2 regions of the Paenibacillus sp. FSL E2-0151 genome follow, and region 1 is predicted to be linked to the other one. Evidence: riboswitches for the same ligand, from Rfam matches in the RefSeq annotation. Region 1 holds a riboswitch; the other holds the start of a gene.
What was found. Region 1 has a riboswitch for thiamine pyrophosphate ahead of MHI55_RS02675 (ABC transporter substrate-binding protein). Riboswitches for the same ligand answer to the same signal wherever they lie in the genome.
Positions count from the first base shown of each region.

Region 2: another riboswitch for thiamine pyrophosphate. It lies ahead of MHI55_RS18285 (thiamine phosphate synthase); the one in region 1 lies ahead of MHI55_RS02675 (ABC transporter substrate-binding protein).

Region 1 covers NZ_CP150308.1:537,517-548,337, forward strand. The annotation lists gene nfsA (oxygen-insensitive NADPH nitroreductase) at 1-495, shown strand, start outside; gene MHI55_RS02655 (TatD family hydrolase) at 817-1,647, opposite strand; gene MHI55_RS02660 (ABC transporter ATP-binding protein) at 1,733-2,638, opposite strand; gene MHI55_RS02665 (ABC transporter permease) at 2,676-3,434, opposite strand; gene MHI55_RS02670 (thiamine-binding protein) at 3,434-3,724, opposite strand; gene MHI55_RS02675 (ABC transporter substrate-binding protein) at 3,947-4,987, opposite strand; TPP riboswitch at 5,207-5,319, opposite strand; gene MHI55_RS02680 (NAD(P)-dependent oxidoreductase) at 5,465-6,220, opposite strand; gene MHI55_RS02685 (VOC family protein) at 6,238-6,624, opposite strand; gene MHI55_RS02690 (hypothetical protein) at 6,799-7,308, shown strand; gene MHI55_RS02695 (MFS transporter) at 7,730-8,965, opposite strand; gene serS (serine--tRNA ligase) at 9,353-10,651, shown strand.
Region 2 covers NZ_CP150308.1:4,046,796-4,057,616, reverse strand. The annotation lists gene MHI55_RS18315 (hypothetical protein) at 1-1,618, shown strand, start outside; gene MHI55_RS18310 (hypothetical protein) at 1,681-2,166, shown strand; gene MHI55_RS18305 (hypothetical protein) at 2,183-2,581, shown strand; gene MHI55_RS18300 (hypothetical protein) at 2,578-3,129, shown strand; gene MHI55_RS18295 (hypothetical protein) at 3,116-4,099, shown strand; gene MHI55_RS18290 (ABC-F family ATP-binding cassette domain-containing protein) at 4,238-5,788, shown strand; TPP riboswitch at 5,864-5,973, shown strand; gene MHI55_RS18285 (thiamine phosphate synthase) at 6,200-6,862, shown strand; gene thiO (glycine oxidase ThiO) at 6,880-8,046, shown strand; gene thiS (sulfur carrier protein ThiS) at 8,043-8,246, shown strand; gene MHI55_RS18270 (thiazole synthase) at 8,249-9,016, shown strand; gene MHI55_RS18265 (ThiF family adenylyltransferase) at 9,013-10,062, shown strand; gene MHI55_RS18260 (response regulator transcription factor) at 10,182-10,821, shown strand, end outside.

The sequences.
Region 1 (10,821 bases):
TATCGGCTGAGTGATGCTGCGAAACGTCATCTTCCTGAAAAGGAATCGTATGCCGATTCAACCGAGAATTTCATGGTAGCCACGATTGATGCTGCACTTGCTTCCCAGAACGCCGCTCTTGCAGCGGAGTCACTAGGGTTCGGAATTGTATATATAGGCGGGCTTCGTACCCGGATTGAGGAAGTAGCCGAGTTATTGGGATTACCGGAAGGGGTATTTCCGGTGTATGGCATGTGTATTGGTGTTGCAGATCAGGAAACGGGAATTCGCCCGCGTCTGCCACTGGATGCAGTTCTGCATCGTAATCGTTATAATGCCGAGCAGAGCATCAAAGGTGTTGAGCAGTATGATGAGACAACGACAGCGTACATGAAAGCACGAACTAACGGTGAACGAACGACTCCATGGTCCGAACTGATGGCGAAGCGCCTGACTGAGCCGACAAGGTTGCAAGTGAGACCGTTCCTGGAAGGCAAAGGATTCTTGAAGCGCTAAGTTGAACTGAAGGTAGTTACACTTGCCACTTCGATGACAGAACAACCTTCCGATCGCTGTTATCCCTAGATTTTTTGATCCCATTTTTGTGAGGGTGAAAATCTGGTTACAGCGTATGCTTCCGAAGTAGCTTTCTTTCAGAAAGCTTTTAGGGGAACGCGTTGCTTCCTCAGGTTATTTCTGTCCTCTACGTTCTTGTGTAAATGGTTAGTTCAACTGATATATATAGTAAATTAGAAGTCAGTCGGTGGCGAAGCCGACTGGCTTCTTTGTGCTGTGCTGGCAGGGCATGCGAGTGTACTTGCTGTTACCTGATTGTACTCAAGTTAAGCCGTAGAAACGCTTTGTGTTCTGATAAAAGAGCCGGGCGGCCCGCTCGGTTCCCATGCCAGTGATCTCACTCCATGCCTGGATGACCTGTCTGGTCATGGCCGGGTGTGTCATTCGTCCCTGAAATGGTCCTTCGAAGGGCCAAGGTCCGTCGGTCTCGGCCATCACTTGTTCCGATGGATATTGCCGGGCGAGTTCGCGAATCTCTTCTTCATACCGAATATCCGGCGTGAAGGAAATGAAATAACCGTTGTCCGCCATGCGCCTTACGGTTTGGCAAGAACCTTTGAACCAGTGGAAATGAGCACGTCGGAACTGATATTGCTCCAGCAGATCACAGACGATATCGGCATCATCGTATACCGCATGAAGGACAAGTGGTTTGTTGTGCTTTTTGGCAAGTTGGATGAAACGTTCAAGCAGCTTGATATACCCGCTCTGATCGAAGTGCTGCCCTGCCTGCTCCGCTTCCTGACGATTGTAATAGGGAAGGCCAACTTCTCCTATGGCTGTGGCTTGTCCCATATGCTTCTCGATCCATTGGAAGAACAGGTCCATTTCTGCAACGGATGGTAGTTCCTGTTCCGGATGGAAACCGAAGGCCGGATAGATGTTGCGTGGATGTTGCTTTGCAAGCTCCAGGTTGGCCTGGGCAGAAGCGAGATTCATGGACACGGCGATGACTGCCTCGACTTGTTGAGACGGGAAAGATAACAGCATCTCGCGTTGTTTGTCAGAGGTATACTGATCGAAGTGAATATGAGCATCAATTAATGGTGCAAAAGCTTGAGAATGCACGCGGGAATTCCTCCTTGTGGTCATTTATATTCTAACTATGTTACGCAGAATTTCTTATGGTGGATCACCCAATAAAGGAAAATAATAACTTAAAAAACCCGCGCTATTATTATAGGCGGGCTTTCTGCTGTTCTTCTCTCATCCACTGAGCAATCTGCCGTTTACGCTCCAGAAAAGCGGATTCCTCCGTAATTTCTTCTCGTCTTGGGCGATCAAAAGGAACATGTACCTCGTGCAACACTGTTGCAGGTCGGTTGGATAATACATAGACCCGATCCGCTAGCAGTAATGCTTCTTCGATATTATGGGTGATGAACAGCACCGAGCGGCGGTTCTGTTCCCAGATATCAAGTAGCCAGCGCTGCATGTCGCTACGTGTCAGTGCATCCAGTGCGCTGAAGGGTTCGTCCAGTAGCATCAGCTCCTGCGGACTGAGCAGGGCGCGCAGAAAAGCAGCACGCTGCTGCATTCCGCCCGACAGCATATGAGGATAGGCCTGCTCAAACCCGGCAAGACCCACGCTGCTTAACCACTTACGAGCTTCCTCAAGTGCTTCGGCCCGAGGGGGAGCACTTGAAGCTACTTCACCAGCAAGCAGTACATTGTCTTCAATGGTACGCCAAGGGAAAAGAGCGGGTTGTTGCGGCATATAACTAATCTTGCCACGCTGTCCCGTTACATTCTGACCGTTCATAAGCACTTGGCCTTCCTGTGGCTTAAGCAGACCGCCGATGATATGGAACAGGGTGCTCTTGCCACAGCCAGAAGGTCCAACGATAGCAACAAACTCGCCTTGCTCCACAGTCAGGGACAGGTCGTTCAGAACCGGTAGCTTGCTACGCCGTTCACGGAATGATGCATGAACATTAACAACGTCCAGTGCAGGTGGAACCGGAGCAGGAGTCGTGTTGGCAGATCGATCAGGCGTAGCCGAGTTAAACTTTTCACCGTGCGTTGGCTCCATTACACTTGCTCCTCGTCCAGGCTGGACTTGTTCATCCTGTTGCAGATTCATATGGTCATCACTTCCTAATATACAGATTACTTCTTTACTACCGCTTTTGTGGCCGCCAGCGCACGAGCAGCTTCTCCAGCAGGGCAATGAACAGGAAGAGCAGCAAGCTGAGCGCGACAATAATCATGATCGCCACGAATAGGCGGTCCGTACGATAAGCCGACTTTTGCAACATCATATAATAACCAATACCCTTGTCTGCACCAATCCATTCGGCGATGATGGCGCCCATCACGCTATAGGTAGCGGCGATTTTGACACCGGAGAACACGGATGGCAGCGCATGGGGAAGCTCCAGCTTCCAGAAGATCTGATGACGTTTCGCACCAGCCATGCGCATATAGTTCATCATCGCCGCGTCAGTACGGGTCAAGCCATCCATCGCCGCCACTGCAACAGGGAAGAAGCAGACGAGGATGATCGTAATCAGCTTGGGCAACAGCCCGAATCCAAACCAGATTAACAGGAGCGGCGCGAGCGCGATGGTTGGGATATTTTGACTAAGAATAAGTAAAGGGTACAGGGCTGACTTGAGAAAAGGGACCAAATGCAGCACCATCGCTATCAGTAATCCGACCGCTGTGCCAGCCGCGAATCCAATCAGCGTTAACTGAATGGTTGCGGAAGCGTGCATGCCAAGCCGCTCGGCCTGGGTTGCGGCTTCGCGGGCGATGTCGGACGGTGCAGGCAGCATCCATTTCTCAATATGGAAGAGGGAGACGGCTCCCTGCCATATCGCTATAAAGAGAATAACCGCCACAATGGGCGGCCATACACTCTTGAAATAGGCATGCATTAGCGATACTTCTCCGTCAGGGTATCCATGCTGAAGCCAGTAGGGCTATGGGCGATTTTGATCTGGGAGATGATGCTTGGGCTGCCAGCCTCCACGAGTACCTCGTGCATTTTACGGACAACCTCCAGCAGTTCCTCCAGTTCCCCCTCCATCGTGGTGTCGAGTGCGTTCACCTGATATTTCAGGCCGGATTGCTGAATAACTTCAATGGCGCGATCTACGTAAGGATAAGAGTTCTCGCCATTTGGCGTTTTGGGAATAACCTGAATGCTAAGTAGTGTGCTTGCCATGAGAGATCACGGCTCCTTTCGTGATATATAAAATGAACTAATGACTGTTACACTTGCCACTTCGATGACAGAATAACCTTCCAATCGCTGTTATCCCCAGATTTTTGATTCCCTTTCTCTAAAGGGAAAATCCGGTGATAAAGGCGACCGCTTCGCTTTTTCACGTTATTTCTGTCCTCTCCGTCCTCATGTAAATATTAAGTTCGTTTTATATGAGAAATTTTATTGGGGTAAAAACTCGTTCGTATATGCCTTGCTCACATCGATCTGTTCATCCAGCAGTTTTTTACTAAACATCCAGTCGGTGTAGTTCTGCCACACTTCCTGCTTTTGCTCACCCCAACGCGGGGCGTCATCTGTGTACTTTGGACTAAGCCATTTCTGGCTTGCCAGTACCAAGTCTTTATCCAGATCCGGTACGGCCTTGATCAGAATGTTTGCTGCGTCTTCCGGATGATCAATTGCGTATTGATACCCTTCGGAGGTGGCTTTCAGGAATGCTTTCACCAACTCAGGGTCGTTTTGGATCGTCTGCTCGTTTGTTACTAGTACAGGCGTGTAGTAATCCAGTGCATCTGAATAATCCTTCACATATAACATGTCGATCGGTTCTCCGCGCAGTTCGGCTTCAATACCTGTCCAGGCGTAGAAAATCCATGCAAAATCAATGTCCCGTTTTACTGCGGTGAAAAAGTCGGCGTCACCCATATTAATGTTTTTCACTTTGGATACATCGGCTCCGTCGCCTTCCATAATGGATTGCATCACGGCTTCTTCGACTGGGGAACCCCAACCGCCATAGGTTTTACCTTCAAAATCTTTCGGTGACTTGATATTCCGATCCGCCGGAGCAGCGAAACCAGATGTATTATGCTGAATAACTGCTGCGATGGAGACCAATGGAACACCCTGTGTGCGGGCTTGAGTTACACTCTCCTGATAACTTACGCCAAAAGGCACTTCATTCGAGGCAACCATTGTATCTGCGCCACCGGCACCTGGTTGTACAATCTCCACGTTCAAGCCTTCGGCCTTATAAAAACCTTGATCTACAGCTGCATACAGGCCGGTATGATTCGTATTTGGTGTCCAGTCGAGCACCACTTTAATATCTTTCAGGGCGGCAGTGTCACCTTCGTTGCTGCTTTCCGTATTTGTGTTGCCGTTCTGCCCAGCTGGGGCAGCTTCTTTGCCACCACATGCGGCTACAGTCACCATAAGCACGCACAAGAGCAACAATCCCATCGTTTTACGCCATTTCATCTGTGGTCTCTCCTTCGGTATGTCCGGCCGATTGGCACGGGGTACTCCTTGGCTTCATATCCAATCATCTTGCATAAATCGACAGATTTATACCAGTTGAGATCTGGATAACGTCACTTTTTTAGCTCTCTGGCTATATAAAAGAACATTAAAAAAGCGTCCCGTATTCCGGGACGCGTGCAGGCGTTAGAGAGGTGGCGTTCAGCCATAGGGCTGTGCCATTTCGATATACTCCGATTCCTACGCTGGCATGATCCAGATCAGGTCTAAGGGTTAGTATCTTGGTGGGATACACTCTCAGCCGGCCAATTCCGACTCCCCTGGGAAACTATGAAGTTACGGGCATTACTAGGTGTAATTATAGGCCAGCAGGTGGAACGTGTCCAGTCAGGAACTGGATGGGGACACGTATGAACTTATCAAACAGGCCGTTATACATATGTATAAGAGCCTGTTTGGATGTGTTATTTTCAATAATTATCGTGGGGAATCATATAAGGCAATCTGACTGAGTGCAAAAGCATCGGATTTTGGGTCATAACCTACCTGTTTCTGAGTGGTTTCCAGATTTAATCGTTTAAACCGATTATTCGAGATCCCATGCAGTATGGTGAAGGGTTCAAGATCGGTAGTTGTAATTGCTTTGAACATCAAATCACACAAGTCAGCCGGACTAATGTACGCGCTCATATCCCTTGCCTCCAGCACGGGTCCGTCCGGTTGAAAATCATCATATGCACCTATACGTACCGCAACACTTTGTAAACCTTCGGTATACGCAAAATAGGAAGCGAGCGATTCTCCAAAACATTTGCTAACCCCGTACAAATTCCGTGGACGTGTTGGCATGTCCGGATAGACTTGAGCATCAATGGGATACCCCTCAATCGTCTGTGCACTGCTTGCAAGAATGACTCTTCGTACACTTTGGTCTTTAGCTGCACGGAATACATTAAATGTACCTTTGATATTGATGTCCAACAACGATTCATAAAATTCGGCATTCGGAGAAGGATCTCCAGCCAGATGTACAACCACATCCATGCCTTCGCAAGCACGCTGACAGGCTTCGGGGTCTGTCACATCCAGTGTCATGATCTCATGGCTGGTCCCTTGATACGTATGCAGTCTGTCGATATTTAAATCCGTTAGTCGCAGGCGAAATGCTTCTGACAAGTGTTGGGACAAGTCACGTCCAATTTTTCCGGCTGCGCCAGTAATTAAAATGTTCATGAAATCAGCTCCAATTCTTAGCGCTGGAAGAACTCAATCCATTCCTTTTCAGGTCCATAGATGAAGAAATAGCGGTAACCGTTAGGCAGTGTGATAATCTCTCCGTCGATAAATTCGGCTTCGGTGGCTTGAATGCGTTTGTACTCAGAATCAAGATCATCCACGTGGATCGCAAAATGGTGCACCGTACCTTCAGAAGGCAGGTTGTCGCTGTATCCTTGAATTAGCTCAATCTCAGTCTCGTTACTTCCATTGAAGCCGAGAAAGGCGAGCTGAATGACGCCGTTAGTATGGGTTACGCGGTCTTTCAATTCAAGACCAACAATCTCCGTATAGAAACGCAGCGTGGTCTCCAGATCACGCACGGCAATGCCGACGTGGTCAATGCGTTTTTGAAAACTCACAATCAAAAACCTCCTTATGTAGTGAATGTTTCTACCATTTTAAGGGATATCATAGAGCTGTACTACATGGTTGTCAAATCCAATTTTAAATTGGAAAAATCATAATTGTTCACAGAATGTTCACTTATGCGGAGGGTTTGGTCATCTCTATAATTACGAAGGTAAACAGAGAGGATGAGAGAATTGCCAACCAGCAAGAAGGAACAAATTATTTTCGGATTAATGATGTGTACAGGAATGGTCTTGGTCATGATGTTCTTCAATCTATGGCACAGTGGGTTACTCGGCAAGATGTCCCCGCTTGAGATACTGCTTCAATTCATATTATGTTTTGTCATCGCGTTTCTGGTGGAGTCTTTCATTGTTGGCCCTGTGGCGAGAAAGATTGCATTCTCCTTGCCCTTTGACAAGTCCAACAAGATTTTGGGTGTGCTCGTCATGTCATTTTTCATGGTGATTGGCATGGTTCTGATCATGTCCATGTATGGAATGATTTCAGCGTATCTTGCAGACCAATTAAGTGGGGGTTCCATATTCCGTACCTATCTTCAGACGATCGCTCGCAACTTCAGCCTGGCGCTTCCATATCAGTTAATCATTCTGGGACCACTCGTGCGATATGTATTCGGTAAATTCATCAAGGATAACGGGCCCGTAATGCCTGTCGTTAACAAAAGTGTGTGATTCGGCTGGCCCTAAGTATTTCCTGGGCAATCTTGTGCAAATGAATAGATATTATTCTCACCTTTAATGAAAGGTGATGAGAGAGGCAAAGATAGGGCACTGCCGCCATATTACAGCGCTAACGAATCAAGAACACCTTATTAGGCCTGTTTTTAGGGAATGAAAAATCTAACGAATCTCAGCGGCGTTATTATGCAAAAAACCTCCAACAAGGCATTTAATTGAAGCTAATTATCTATAATAACGTCTCTAGGATTCGTTAGATTTCAAATATGCAGAAATGGAGGGGAATAGCGTGTGCTAGGTTCGTTAGAACAGAGTAACACTACAAAAAAATGCCCACCGTCAGGTCATGACAGTAGACATTACAATTTCTTTAATAGGTATTTCTAATCCTCAGGACTGGATCAACACAGAACTGTTAAGTCGCAGAATTCACCATATGTTTGTTCTGCCATTGATACGTGATCACGCTAATGACAAGTAGGCCAACTGCAAAGATGGCAAGCATCCATGCAGACTGATTAACCGCCAGATGATCAAGACTCCATCCCGTAGTCAAAGGCAGAATGGCACCGCCAACCCCACCTGAGGCAATCAAAATGCTGGGTGTGGATTCTTCTGTTCCGGGCAGCAGTTTACTGGCGAAGACAAGGGCAATGGAGAATATCCCTGACATCGCAAGTCCAAGCAGTAAGATGATGAGAAATGCAGACCAGATTTGGTTTGTAAATGGAAATATCATTAACAAGAGAACAGATGCAAGACAACTGTACAGGACATATACGCGGTATTGGAATTTCTCTGCGATATAACCGGCGAAGAGCCGTCCCACGGACATGGCAATCCAGAAACAGGTGACACTAAGGGCTGCTCCGGCTTCCTTCATGTTCATTTTCTCAATCAGGATCGCCGGCATGAAGTTCGCAAGACTCATCTCTGTGCCAACATAGAGGAAGAAGAACAGGACGAATAATACCAGAAGAGTCCTGTTACGGCCACGATAGGTTGGACTGGATGTACTTGCAGATGCGGGATGCATCTCACCCGATGTCCCAGCAGAGTGCGTATTTACGGAAGCATGATTTGAACTCTGTCGCTCCAGAAACTTATCGAGTTCACCGAATGATCCTTTCGCCCAGAAAACAAAGGTCAGCGCTGCGCAGATCGCAACAACGAGAAAGGAGAGACGCCAGTTTCCGGCAGCAATCAGACCGCTGGCAATGAGCGGCATGACCATCGCCCCAATCCCGAATAACACTTCCAGTCGACTCATAGCAACGGCTGTATTGTCTTTGATTGCAGCGATGATAATGGTGCCAATAACAGCTTCAACCATTCCGAATCCAAAGCCGGCAGCGGGTGCAATGACGAACATCCAGCCCCATGGTGGCAGCAACATGTAGGATAATTCTGCAATACAGAGCAACGCTGTGGCGATTAACAGGCCTCCCCGTTTACCAAAGCGTCTGTTCAGCCATGGAGATAACAATACACCACCCAGGAATCCGGCAAATTGGGCAAAGATCAGCGTTCCGCCTTGGCTATAATCTTTGCCGTAATGTTCAAGTGCAACCGGTAGAATGGAACCGAGCACAACGTGGGCAAGTCCAATCAGGAAATAGGACAGACATCCGATCCAAAGTAATTTTTTCATAGAGAACTCCTTCTACTTATATACATAAATTGAGGATCACAATAAAGCGCAATCTTGAAGACAAAGTCTATCATAACAGGACATGTTAAGTTGTACCATGAATTCCTGATCGATACAGAAGGTTGCAATCTGGTCCGGCGTTCGTATATACTGAGACCAACAATTACAGATCGGACCATGCCGTTGAAGAGCATCCAACTCGGAGGCGTTTTCGCCAGGGGAGCGATATTTCCCCAAGTTAACCGGAACCGCCCGTTATCGCGGACCAAGAGGCTGGAAGCAGGATATCCTGATTCAGCAAGTTGGGTGGCACCGCGAGCAGAGCGCTCCTCGTCCCAAGGGATGAGGGCGCTCTTTGTATTTTTACAGCCAAAGGAGACGGTGACCATGTTAGAAATGAAATGGATTCGGGCACATGCAGAAGAGGTTCAGGCAGCGGCAGACGGGAAAAAAATCAAGATCAACATTCGCACATTGTTAGAGCGGGATGAGGAACGCAGGGCACTTTTGCAGGAATCGGAAGAAGGACGCAGATTGCGCAATACGTTATCCGCGGACATTGGCAGACTCATGCAGGCCGGGAATCGGGAACAGGCCGAGGGTTTGCGGGCTCAGGTGAAACAGATCAATGAACAGTTGGAACAGGTGGAAGCGAGGCTCGCCCCTGTGCAGGAGGAAGTAACCAAGCTACAATGGCTGGTACCCAATATCGTGTCCCCGGATACCCCCAATGGCTTGTCGGACGCAGACAATGTAGAGCTACGACGTGTGGGAGAGGTGCCAACGTTCGAGTATAACACCAAAGATCACGTGGAACTTGGGGAGTTGCATGATCTCATCGATATTCCCCGTGGAGTTAAGATTGGCGGTACGCGAAGCTATGTATTAAAAGGCGCTGGCCTGTTATTACATCGAGCAGTACAGCAACTTGCGCTTGATTTGCTTCTGAAGCACGGCTTCACACCGATGGAGGTTCCGCTGATGGTCAGGGAGGATGCACTGGTGAACACCGGATTCTTCCCAACCGGTCGAGATCAGGTCTATGAACTCGAAGGGGAGAACAAGTGGCTGGTGGGAACTTCTGAAGTGCCGCTGGTCTCGTATTATGCGGATGAGATTGTTGATGTTCAAGAGCCTGTGAAGCTGGCCGCAGTATCGACGTGTTTCCGCAGTGAAGTTGGCTCCGGCGGACGGGATGTACGCGGATTATACCGTGTGCACCAATTTGCCAAAGTTGAGCAGGTCATTCTCTGTGCTCCTGATGCGGAAGAATCGGAGCGCATGTTGCAAGAGATTACAGGACACGCCGAAGAATTGCTGCAATTACTGGAACTGCCGTATCGTGTTGTCGCTGTATGTACCGGGGATATGTCGCAGAAAACGTACAAACAGTATGACATCGAGACCTGGATGCCAAGCCGCGTTGCATATGGAGAAACGCATTCGTCGTCGAATCTGCATGATTTTCAGGCGCGCCGTTCGAATATTCGTTGCCTCGATGCCGAAGGCAAGTTGGCGTATTGTCACACCTTGAATAATACGGCGGTGGCATCGCCGCGTATCCTGATTCCTTTGCTTGAGAATCATCAGCAGGAGGATGGAAGCATTCGCATTCCGGCAGCCCTGCGGCCCTATATGGGCGGGGCCGAGAGCTTGATTTTGCCAGAGCAGGACGAAGTGAAGTAGAGAGGTTAGGTAACGCTTTAGTAATTCAAAAAGGGGATGTTCCACACGTCATGTTGTATGTGACGATGGACATCCCCTTTTCAACTGAAATAGTATTTACATAAACCAAGCTCCTAATATGTTGGACTAGATTCAAAGGTTTTGATAACGATTACACGCTAATCTCATGA
Region 2 (10,821 bases), 3.5 Mb from region 1:
GCTGGTGCAGATGTTAGATCTCTTTGCAGATGTAAGGCATCGTTATCATCAGCATGGCATGGTTGAGGAAGCGCTCTATGAAGCCGCTGAAGCAGGTACAGGAGAAGCAGCAGAACAGGTAAGACTGATCTACGAAGCTCTAACTTCTCCAGATCCGAATGAAGCACTTGAGCGTTATTATGAAGTGGCTCCCAACCGTTTTCTCAAAGGATTTGCCGGCGTTTCCTATATGGTCATGGAGTTTGGGGATAAGGACAGAGCACAAGGCTCTATTTATCTTAACGGACTTGGTAACCTGACTCAGGAGATCCATCTGGAGATATTGCGGCGTAATAAATTGGATTACCTGCTCAAAGGACTTAATATCATCGCGCTAGCTCCGGTATTGTTCACTGCTCCAATCGAACGCTGGGCCAGAGTCAGTTTTCCAACGATGGATGAATTTTATCGCAGCAAAATCGGTTTTGTTACCAAAATATCAATCTATGTCATCATCATCCTTGCTTATTTGCTTCTGCAAAGGCTCCAGCAATACGATGAAACTCGTTACCGGTCAGGGCATAAGCATTCATGGTTGGATCAGTTTCTGTACAAGCAAATCTTCATACGGAAATTGGCGATGTTGTTTGCAGCGAAACCTGGCAGTGCACAGTACAGTCAAACGATACGGCTCATGAGGGAGAGCAGCTCAGAGTTGAAATACGAATGGCTTGCCATTCGTCGAGTGATGTTATTCGCAGGTTGTTTGGTTCTTACAATGGTGTGCATCTTGCTGTTGCACCAGGTTGAACGTAATCATATCTTGTATGATCCAATCCGCGATGATCGAATGTTTGGTGCAATGGCTGAAGCGGATCTCAGGAAAGCTGAGGAAAAAACAGCGTTGGATCAATCCGTGTTGGAAAGTGTAGAAATGAACCGAGGAGCTACATACGAAGAAGTCTCCAAAGCGTTACAGCAGTTATCTCCAGTTCAGTTAGACCATGATACCCAGAATGAGACCATCACGCGCATTATGCAGAAACTTGAGGTGTATAACAAGCAATATGTACGCTGGTGGGAAATGATTATAGCCATTCTCATGGGTGCAGCAGGGTACTACATGCCCGTATGGCTTATGTTATTTCAGCGGAAAATGCGAAGGTTGGATATGCGACATGAAATCTATCAATTCCAGACAGTGATTTCCATTTTGCGTGAGATGGACCGGATGTCAGTCGAGGAGATATTGGAGTGGCTTAATCGATTTTCCGTCATTTTCAAGCGCCCGCTTCAAAAATGTTTGTTGCATTTTGAACATGGACCAGAGCTTGCACTTGAACAATTAAAGGAAGAGGCGGGTTTGCCCGAGTTCCAGAGACTGGTTGATAAATTGCAGCTTGCCCTTGGCAAAATTTCAATACGTGAAGCCTTCGATGATCTCGAGAGCATGATGGCATTTTATTTTGAACAACGCAAGCAGGAGTACAGCAAAATGATAGATGTCAAAGCATCATGGGGGAGAACTATTGGATTTACACCTATGTATGCCCTTATCTTTTTGTATCTGGTTATTCCATTGGTCGGTATGAGTTTCTTACAGATGAGCATTTATTATGAGCAAATTCAGAAACTGTAGCACAATTCATCTGTGTGACAGTCTGAAATAGTTTAATAACTTATAACTTGGGAGGATTTATCATGAACAATGCATCAAGCGCTTTAAAGGTGGCAGCAGGGATATTCTTAACAATCGCTTTGATCACAATTGTAGTTCTGTTGTTTATTTCGGCTCAGGAGGCAACCAAGACGGCCCAGAACAATTTTGCTGATATCCAAACCGAGTTGTCCCAGGCTGCATTTACGGTATATGACGGAACAACCATCAGTGGATCACAGGTAACGAATGCGCTGCGTAAATATGCGGACAAGGATCAGTTCGGTATTCAAGTTATTACAGGTAAAAATAAAGCGGGTCAATGGTACGGCAATCAATTAAACATTTCACAGGATCTCAATAATGCGGACTACGGCTCGGTTATTGCACCCGACGATAAAGTGGGGATTATTAACCAGACCATGAGTGAAAAAGAAAATCAATATGTCAATCCAAGTGGTAAATTCAAAGCCATTATCGTAAAAGACCGTTCGAACGTGGTAAGAGGGCTGATCTTCCAGCAATCCTGACAGGAGTTGGTTTAACATGTCCCGGAATACACAGCATCTCATGTTGTTTTGTACGGCGGTTGTCCTGTTTGTGACAGCCTGCCTGTACGGGCAACAGAATGTTAAGATTTTATCAGCGGCCTTGAACGACAGAGTACAGACAACAGCAGGCATGGAAGGTCGGCTGACAACAACACTGCATACCACCAATCCGTATCAGTATAGTGGTGCGGAAGTGTTGCATACCGTTAGACAGATGACAGGCACAGGCATTACTGTGGAGGTAGATGGAACTTCGTATGTGATCGATCCACTTGTCAGCAAAACAGCGACGATTCCTGTCCAGCTCGATGCCACCTACAGACCAGAGTTTATAAGAAATGAAACTGGAGAACTGCTCAAGATTGTTTTTTGGAAGGAGGCGAGTGTGAATTGATTAATGCCGCATCCAAGCTGCTTGCCGTATTGCTCGCAGTCCTTCTGCTCTATGTGTACCCAGCTGCTGAAACAGCCGATCGGCAGGATGATATAGCACGTATGACGGCTGTTCAGAATGTAACACGTTTTGTTGATGCTGTCCGAACAAAAGGGTATATTTCACCTCGAATGTTGGCTGAGTTTGAGGAGCAACTGGCTCAGACAGGCAATGTGTATGAGGTATCCATGGAACATTTACATAAGAAATATGTACCTCATTATATGGATCCAATGGACAATAACAGTTTTAACGGGACCTATGAGGTTGTGCAGGATGGATATTATTCGGCTCAGATTCGAGAAAGACTATTCCCATCCTCAGGTGTGATACCGGTTGATGATCCTGGCCGAAGATATACGTTGACGACAGGGGATTTTTTCACCGTGACGCTCCAAAATACAAATCGTACACCTTCCATGCTCATTCGTGAATGGTTGAGTGGTACGGCTCAGGCTTCAGCAGTATTTGTAACATACGGAGGTATGGTCCTCAATGAAGATTACTGAGCTATCCATTGTATTTGTGCTGATCTTTTTCCCGCTCTTCTGGATCATCTCACTCCATACCCAAGATGCCGAAGAGGCTCAATATTTTGGTCAACGATACAGATCTGCACTTCAAACCTCAGTCATGGATGCAGGTGCAGTCATGCATCAGAATGAGAAACAAAATGATGAAGCGGGTTATGATTCAACCAAGTTTGTTAAAGCGGACAAAGAGCTTGCCTTGTTAACATTTACGCAGACGATGGCTTTGAATATAGGGATTCAAGACGATCCCGCAGCTATTCGAAACATGTTTAATTACATTCCTGCCGTGGTTATTCTGGATTATGATGGCTATTATATGTTGTCCAAAGAAACAGAGATGACGGGTAGCCGTGAAGATTCTTTCAGGCAAGTGTGGAGCCCCAAGAAACCTTATACATATTCAGATTCTAATGGTAACAGTATCAACTTTACACTGGATGACTACGTATATGCTTTTGACGCAAGCGCAGGGAGATGGATTGAGGGATTCCAAAAAGAACTGGCTTCAAGCACACAGATTCCTTTACTTCAGAATACCAGCGTATTTGAGCAAGTTAGACAAAGCCGGATTGTGACTACGGTGCAGGATGATCTGGCTGATGTGATTAACCGCCATAATGAGTTTGCCAGAAAAAACGGTATTTCCTATACATTTACAATGCCCCTGATTGCGCAGGAAGATTGGTACAATTCCATTAATGATACAGGGATTATGGCCTTTATCCAAGGTATAGGTGTGGGTGACCAAAAGATCAACAATTATGCGATCGGTGGAGGCAGACTTGTGAAGAAAACGGCCATCGTAGGTGGGGTAGATCCTTTAACGGGTATCAAGTACTACTATCCCTCCACATGTGGTAATGGTTACCGTGCTGAAGAGGTGTTTACAGACGCAAGACAAGCAGCTGCACAAGGCTATTTCGAATATAAATGCTCTAATCGTTAGGGTAGCCTGTATGACAAAATCATGTAAGAGGTTCCTGAACTGTTTACATTACTTTCAGAAAAGACGGGACCTGTGCTAGAATAGGGTTTCGGAACAATAATAAAAGTAATGTCTAATAGATAGGAGCAACCTCATCTTATGAGTTTATTGTCAGTAGAGAACGTAAGTCACAATTTTGGAGATCGCACGTTATTTAAAAATGTATCGTTTCGTTTACTTGCCGGAGAGCGTGTAGGACTTGTTGGTGCCAATGGTGTGGGTAAATCCACATTAATGAACATCCTTACCGGTAAATTGCTTAAAGATAGTGGAAAAGTGGAATGGACACCTAAGGTCCGTTATGGATATCTGGATCAGCACACGAAGCTTACCCCAGGCAAAACCATTCGTGACGTTCTTAAAGATGCATTCCTTCCGTTGCTTGAATTAGAAAAAGAAATGATGAATATAACGGACCAGATGGCAGATGCAGATCCAGATAAGCTGGAGCAGTTGCTGGAAGAGATGGGCGATATTCAGGAACAACTGGAACAGGGCGACTTTTATCTGATTGACGTAAAAGTGGAAGAGATGGCCAATGGACTTGGTTTGTCCGCAATTGGTCTGGATCGGGATGTCGCAGCTCTAAGTGGTGGACAACGTACCAAGGTGCTTCTGGCCAAGCTTCTGCTTGAGAAACCTACAGCTCTTTTGCTGGATGAGCCGACCAACTATCTGGATGTAGAACACATTGAATGGTTGTCACGTTACCTGAAGGACTACCCTCATGCGTTTCTTTTAATCTCCCATGACACGGAATTCATGAATGAAGTCGTAAATGTCATTTATCATTTGGAATTTGCCAAATTAACGAGATATGCAGCGAACTATAACAAGTTCCTCGAGATGGCTGATATGAATAAAGCCCAGCATATTGATGCGTACGAGAAACAGCAAGAGTACATCAAGAAGCAGGAAGATTTCATTCAGCGTAACAAGGCACGTGCTTCAACTTCAGGTCGAGCGAAGAGCCGGGAGAAACAGCTGGACAGAATTGAACGTATTGATCGTCCAGATGAAGCGGCCAAACCAACGTTCAAATTCAAGGATGCCCGCGCGAGCAGCAAAACGGTCTTTGAGGGCATTGATTTTGAAATTGGATATACGTATCCTTTGCTGCCTAAAATGACAATGACAATTGAACGTGGTGAAAAGATTGCCATCGTAGGTTGTAATGGTGTGGGTAAATCAACACTGCTGAAAACCATCCTGGGAAAAATATCTCCACTCAGTGGAAAGACTTTCTTGGGAGATTATCTCGAAACGGCCTATTTTGAGCAGGAAGTTCGTGCTGGGAATATCACGCCGATTGAGGATGTGTGGAATGAGTTTTCACATTTGACCCAAAATGAAGTCCGGGGTCATCTCGCTCGCTGCGGGTTGAAAAATGAGCACATTACCCGTCCGCTTAACATGCTGAGTGGTGGAGAGCAAGCCAAGGTTCGTCTATGCAAACTCTTGATGCGTGAAAGCAACTGGATTCTATTCGATGAGCCGACGAACCATTTGGATGTCACAGCTAAAGCTGAGTTACAGCGTGCCTTGCAAGAATTCAAGGGAACGGTGTTGCTGGTATCTCATGAACCTGATTTCTACGAGGGTTGGGTTACCAAAACATGGAATGTTGAAGAATGGTCTGAGAAAAACTAGACAATTCAAGCAACGCTTAATAGAAATGAACGGTGACAAAAAAATCCTTCTATGGTAACATAGGCTACAACTTCATATGAACACTAGGGGGGCCGCACGATGTGGCTGAGATGGAAGAATGCGATTCCGGACCCTTTGCACCTGATCTGGATCATACCAGCGTAGGGAAGTGGCGAGCGCGTTTCAGTGAATGACGTGAGCAAACGGCAATTCGGAAGGATTTCAACCGTCTGCTTAACGAATTGAAACATGCAGTTGCGTGTATAACGTTATGGCTATAAGGTCTATAGCTTTATTGCACGAAATGAACTGTATGTATCAGTCAGTCATCTGGTCCTATAATTAATACGCAGCCACTCCCCTACGGGAGTGGCTTTTTTGTGTTTTCATAGCATTCACACATGGAAGGGGATGAACAGTACGGTAAGTTCTCATGAACATGTTCACGAATCATTTGAATTGCATGTTGTATCTACGGGTGTAGGGAATCAAGCATCTTTTGTAAAAGCTGCAAAGGACGTTTGGCCATGGGTGGACTACATCCATATACGAGAGAAACAACTCTCGTGGCAAGACAAGATCGGTTGGGCTGAAAGTCTGCGTAGCGTTGGCGTTCCATCTTGTCGCATCGTTATCAATGGTTCAGAACTGCCACCACAGAATGACATCTATGGCGGTGTACATTGGGGGCAAGATGCGATACGTAACTATAACCCTGCTGTAATAAGCAATATGCAGCGACTTCGTTTGGGCGTATCTGTTCATTCAATCGATGAGGCAAAAATCGCTGAAGAACGGGGAGCCGATTACCTTTTCTTCGGGCATGTCTACTCAACCAACAGTAAGCCTGATCTTGAACCAAGAGGATTATATGCTCTGGCTGAAGTGTGCTCTGCTGTCTCCATTCCTGTCATGGCGATTGGGGGCATCGAACCGGGGAACATTCACGCTATTCGCTCTGCAGGCGCACAGGGAGTCGCTGTGATCTCGAATGTATGGGCGAGTGATTCCCCGGATCGGGCGGCTGCATTATTAAGGCAGTCTATCGTGGCTACAGAAAGTCTGAGGCGCTGAATCAAGGAGATGAGAGGATGAAAGAGATCGTTACTGATAGACCGGATAAAATTCATGCAGAAACGATTATTGTAGGAGGAGGCGTTGTTGGTTGTGCCATTGCGTATGAGCTTGCTTCCCGTGGACAGGATGTGCTGTTGCTGGAGCGTTCGGCGATTGCGGGAGGCACTTCTTGTGCGGCGGCTGGAATGCTGGCGGCAGATAGTGAGGATTTTGCTCATCCTTTGATGGCTAAGCTCGCCAGGCAGAGTAAACAGTTACTTATCGAGCAACAGGTGCTAATGGCTACACTCAGCAAGGTAGAGGTTGGTCTGCAACGCCAGGGATTCCTAACTCCTTTTCGTTCATACAGTGAATTAAGTAGTTATAAGGACAATCGGAAGTCTGCGTTGTCTGCTGATGAGGTATGGTGGGATCGTTCCGTTGTGCAACAGGAGGCATCATGGCTTAACAGAGATACGTATGGAGCCTACTACAGACCTTACGAGAGTGAGATTCTTCCAGTCCATCTAACGAAGGCATACGCCGAATCGGCTCAAACATTGGGAGCACGGGTTATGGAGGACATACAGGATATACGTGTGCAAGCAAACGAACACGGCGTGCAGGGAATCAACACATCCACCGGTGAGATGAGATGCAAACATGTCATTATAGCGGCTGGATTACAGAGTGAAGAGTTGATGAGACATGTGAATCTGAGCTTGCCTGTGTGGTCGGTAAAAGGTGAAATAGCCGCCGTTCAGTTCTCAGATGAACATGCAGGGTACAGACCTGACAGAACGGTGTATGCAGAGGATATCTATATTGTTCCCAAAGCCAATGGAGAGGTTTGGCTCGGGGCAACCAGTCTGCCAGGCAGAACGGATTTGAACGTTTCTGTACAGGGTGTTCAGAAGCTATTAACAGCGGCTACCCACTGGGTGCCTGGGATGAAGGAAGCACAATTTATACGAGCGTGGGCAGGCGTAAGGCCGGCAACTCCGGATGGTCTGCCTTATATAGGTGCTTGCGAAAGTGTTCCCGGGCTGTTTGCCGCCTTTGGACATTACCGTAACGGTATTTTGCTCAGTGCGATAACAGGCAGACTAATCGCTGAATTACTCGCGGGCAAAAGCTCAGAAGAGCTCGGAATTGAGGCGATGAGCCCTGAGCGATTGAACAGAAAGGGAGTGGTGCAGTGAATATCATCGTTAATGGTCAACGGATGGAAATTGAAGACAGATTGAATCGTGTGGATAAACTGCTTCAATCTTTTGATCTGCAAGTCAAGACTGTAGTTGTAGAGCTGAATAAGCATATTTTAACCCGCGAGTATCATGAAACGACGGCATTAAGAGAAGGCGATCGAATCGAGATTGTACATTTTGTAGGAGGCGGTTGATGATGTTGAACATTGGTAAATATACGTTTGAGTCCAGATTGTTGCTCGGAACAGGCAAGTTTTCGGATCTGGAAGTGCAAAGTCAGGCTGTGGAAGCATCTGAAACGGAAGTTTTAACCTTTGCTGTTCGTCGTCTGAATCTGGAGGAACGTAACCAGAAGCATTTCCTGGATACGTTGGATCTGGATAAATACACACTTCTTCCGAATACGGCGGGGGCTTCCACTGCGGAAGAGGCGGTGCGGATTGCCGAGCTTGCGCGGGCTTCAGGACTTTGTGATATGATAAAAGTCGAAGTCATCGGAGATGGAATTACGTTACTCCCAGATCCGATTGAAACGTACAAGGCTTGCGAAATTTTGCTTGAAAAGGGCTTCACGGTATTGCCTTATATTTCGGATGATGTCATTCTGGCCAAAAGGCTACAATTGCTTGGTGTACATGCTGTAATGCCTGGCGCTTCTCCCATCGGAGCGGGCAGAGGCATCATCAATCCCTATAACCTTGAGATCATCATAGAGCAGGCCGTTGTTCCAGTAATTTTAGATGCAGGATTACGCTCCCCAAAAGATGCTGCTTATGCGATGGAACTTGGTGCCGATGGCGTATTGTTAAATACAGCCGTATCCGGATCAGGGGATCCAGTGAGCATGGCTAAAGCGATGCGATTGGGGGTAGAAGCGGGTAGATTGGCATATGAGGCAGGCATGATTCCCGTAAAGCGTTATGCAGCAGCCAGTAGTCCGGTGGAAGGAATGGTTCATACATGACAGATCAAATAACATCTTCCGAGCAGGCCGATCGTTATTCCAGACAGGAACGGTACGCGCCACTTGGCAAGGAAGGCCAGGCCAGATTAAAGGGCAGCAGAGTTTTAATTGTAGGCGCTGGCGCACTCGGAACAGGAATTGCAGAAACGTTAGTTCGTTCAGGAGTCGGACACTTAACGATTGTGGATCGTGATTATGTGGAGTGGAGTAACCTGCAGCGGCAGCAATTATATGTAGAACAGGACGCGCTTGAGCGGATACCGAAGGCAATGGCGGCGGAAAAACGTTTATCTGCCATTAATTCCACGGTTCATGTGGAAGGGAAAGTGTTGGACGTCAGAGTAGATGAGTTGGAAGAACTCGTTCAGCATACAGACTTGATCATGGATGCAACGGATAACTTTGATACCCGACTACTTATTAATGATATGGCACAGAAGCACGGTATTCCCTGGATTTATGGTGGATGCGTAGGTAGTTATGGTATTACCTATACGTTTATGCCCGGAGATACGCCATGTTTAAATTGTTTGCTGGGTGAAGTCCCTCTGGGTGGAGATACCTGTGATACGTCTGGCATCATACCTCAAGCCGTACAGATGGTAACGGCGAATCAGACCGCAGAAGCGATGAAGTTACTTAGTGGCAATGCAAATGCATTGAGACGTAAGTTATTGTCATTTGACGTGTGGAGGAACGAATACATATCCATCAATGTGGATGGTGCGAAAAAGCAAGACTGTCCTTCCTGCGGTACTTCGGCAACGTATCCATATCTTTCTGCGTCCAATCTGGAGAAAACAGATGTGTTGTGTGGCAGGGACACCGTTCAGATCCGACCTGCAAGGCGCATGAATCTGGATCTTCAACATACAGCAGATCGCCTGAACAGGCTTCAAGAAGGAAAAGTGGAATCCAATCCGTTTCTGGTTTCTTTTACAACAGGAGTCCATAGAATGGTTATTTTCCAAGATGGACGTGTCCTCGTACACGGAACAAAAGACACAGCTGAAGCACGTACGCTTGTCCATCGCTACTTTGGTTAAAGCAAGAAAGAAGCAAAGTCTGTTCCCTTGAGGGAATGGACTTTTTCATTTTACGGCATGCTATCTGTACCAACCATTGCTGCGAGCGGTGGGGATAGAGACAGGCCGGGTGAAAAAGAGTGAAAACAGCCATTTTGCTGATTGGAGCAGGAGAGCAGGTCAGCCTTATTCAGGATGTTTTATGTAGCGAAGGGTATGAAGTGCAACGAATGGAGTGGTCTGAACTAAACCAATCCGTCGAGCCTTCGTTGTTGCATATTAACCTGATCATCCTGGTAGACCGGGAAGAGGGGACGAAACATTGTGGCAAGGATCAGAAATTAGAATTAAAACGATGGTTAGATAAAGGTCAGGTTATACCTCTACTGGTTATTACTTCAAATGCATCTCCTCAGTTCATCGTGGAATGGCTGGATTATGGAGCTAATGACGTGATGGAGGAACCCATCCACATGACCGTAATGCTTGCCAGAATACGAAACTTATTGCGTGTTTTTGCGAATGCAACACCAGAGGGCGAAGAAGTAATTGTAGTACATGATCTTAAAGTGAATTTGCGTTCAAGACGGGTAAATCGTGCGGGTGAATACCTGACATTAACACCAAAAGAGTACGAATTGCTGGAATTTCTGGCCCTGCATGTGAATAAAGCATGTACCCGGAGTGATATTTTGCGGGAAGTATGGGGATATGAGTATGCGATGGATACCAACGTTGTGGATGTGTATATCAAACATCTGAGGGTTAAGGTGGATAAGG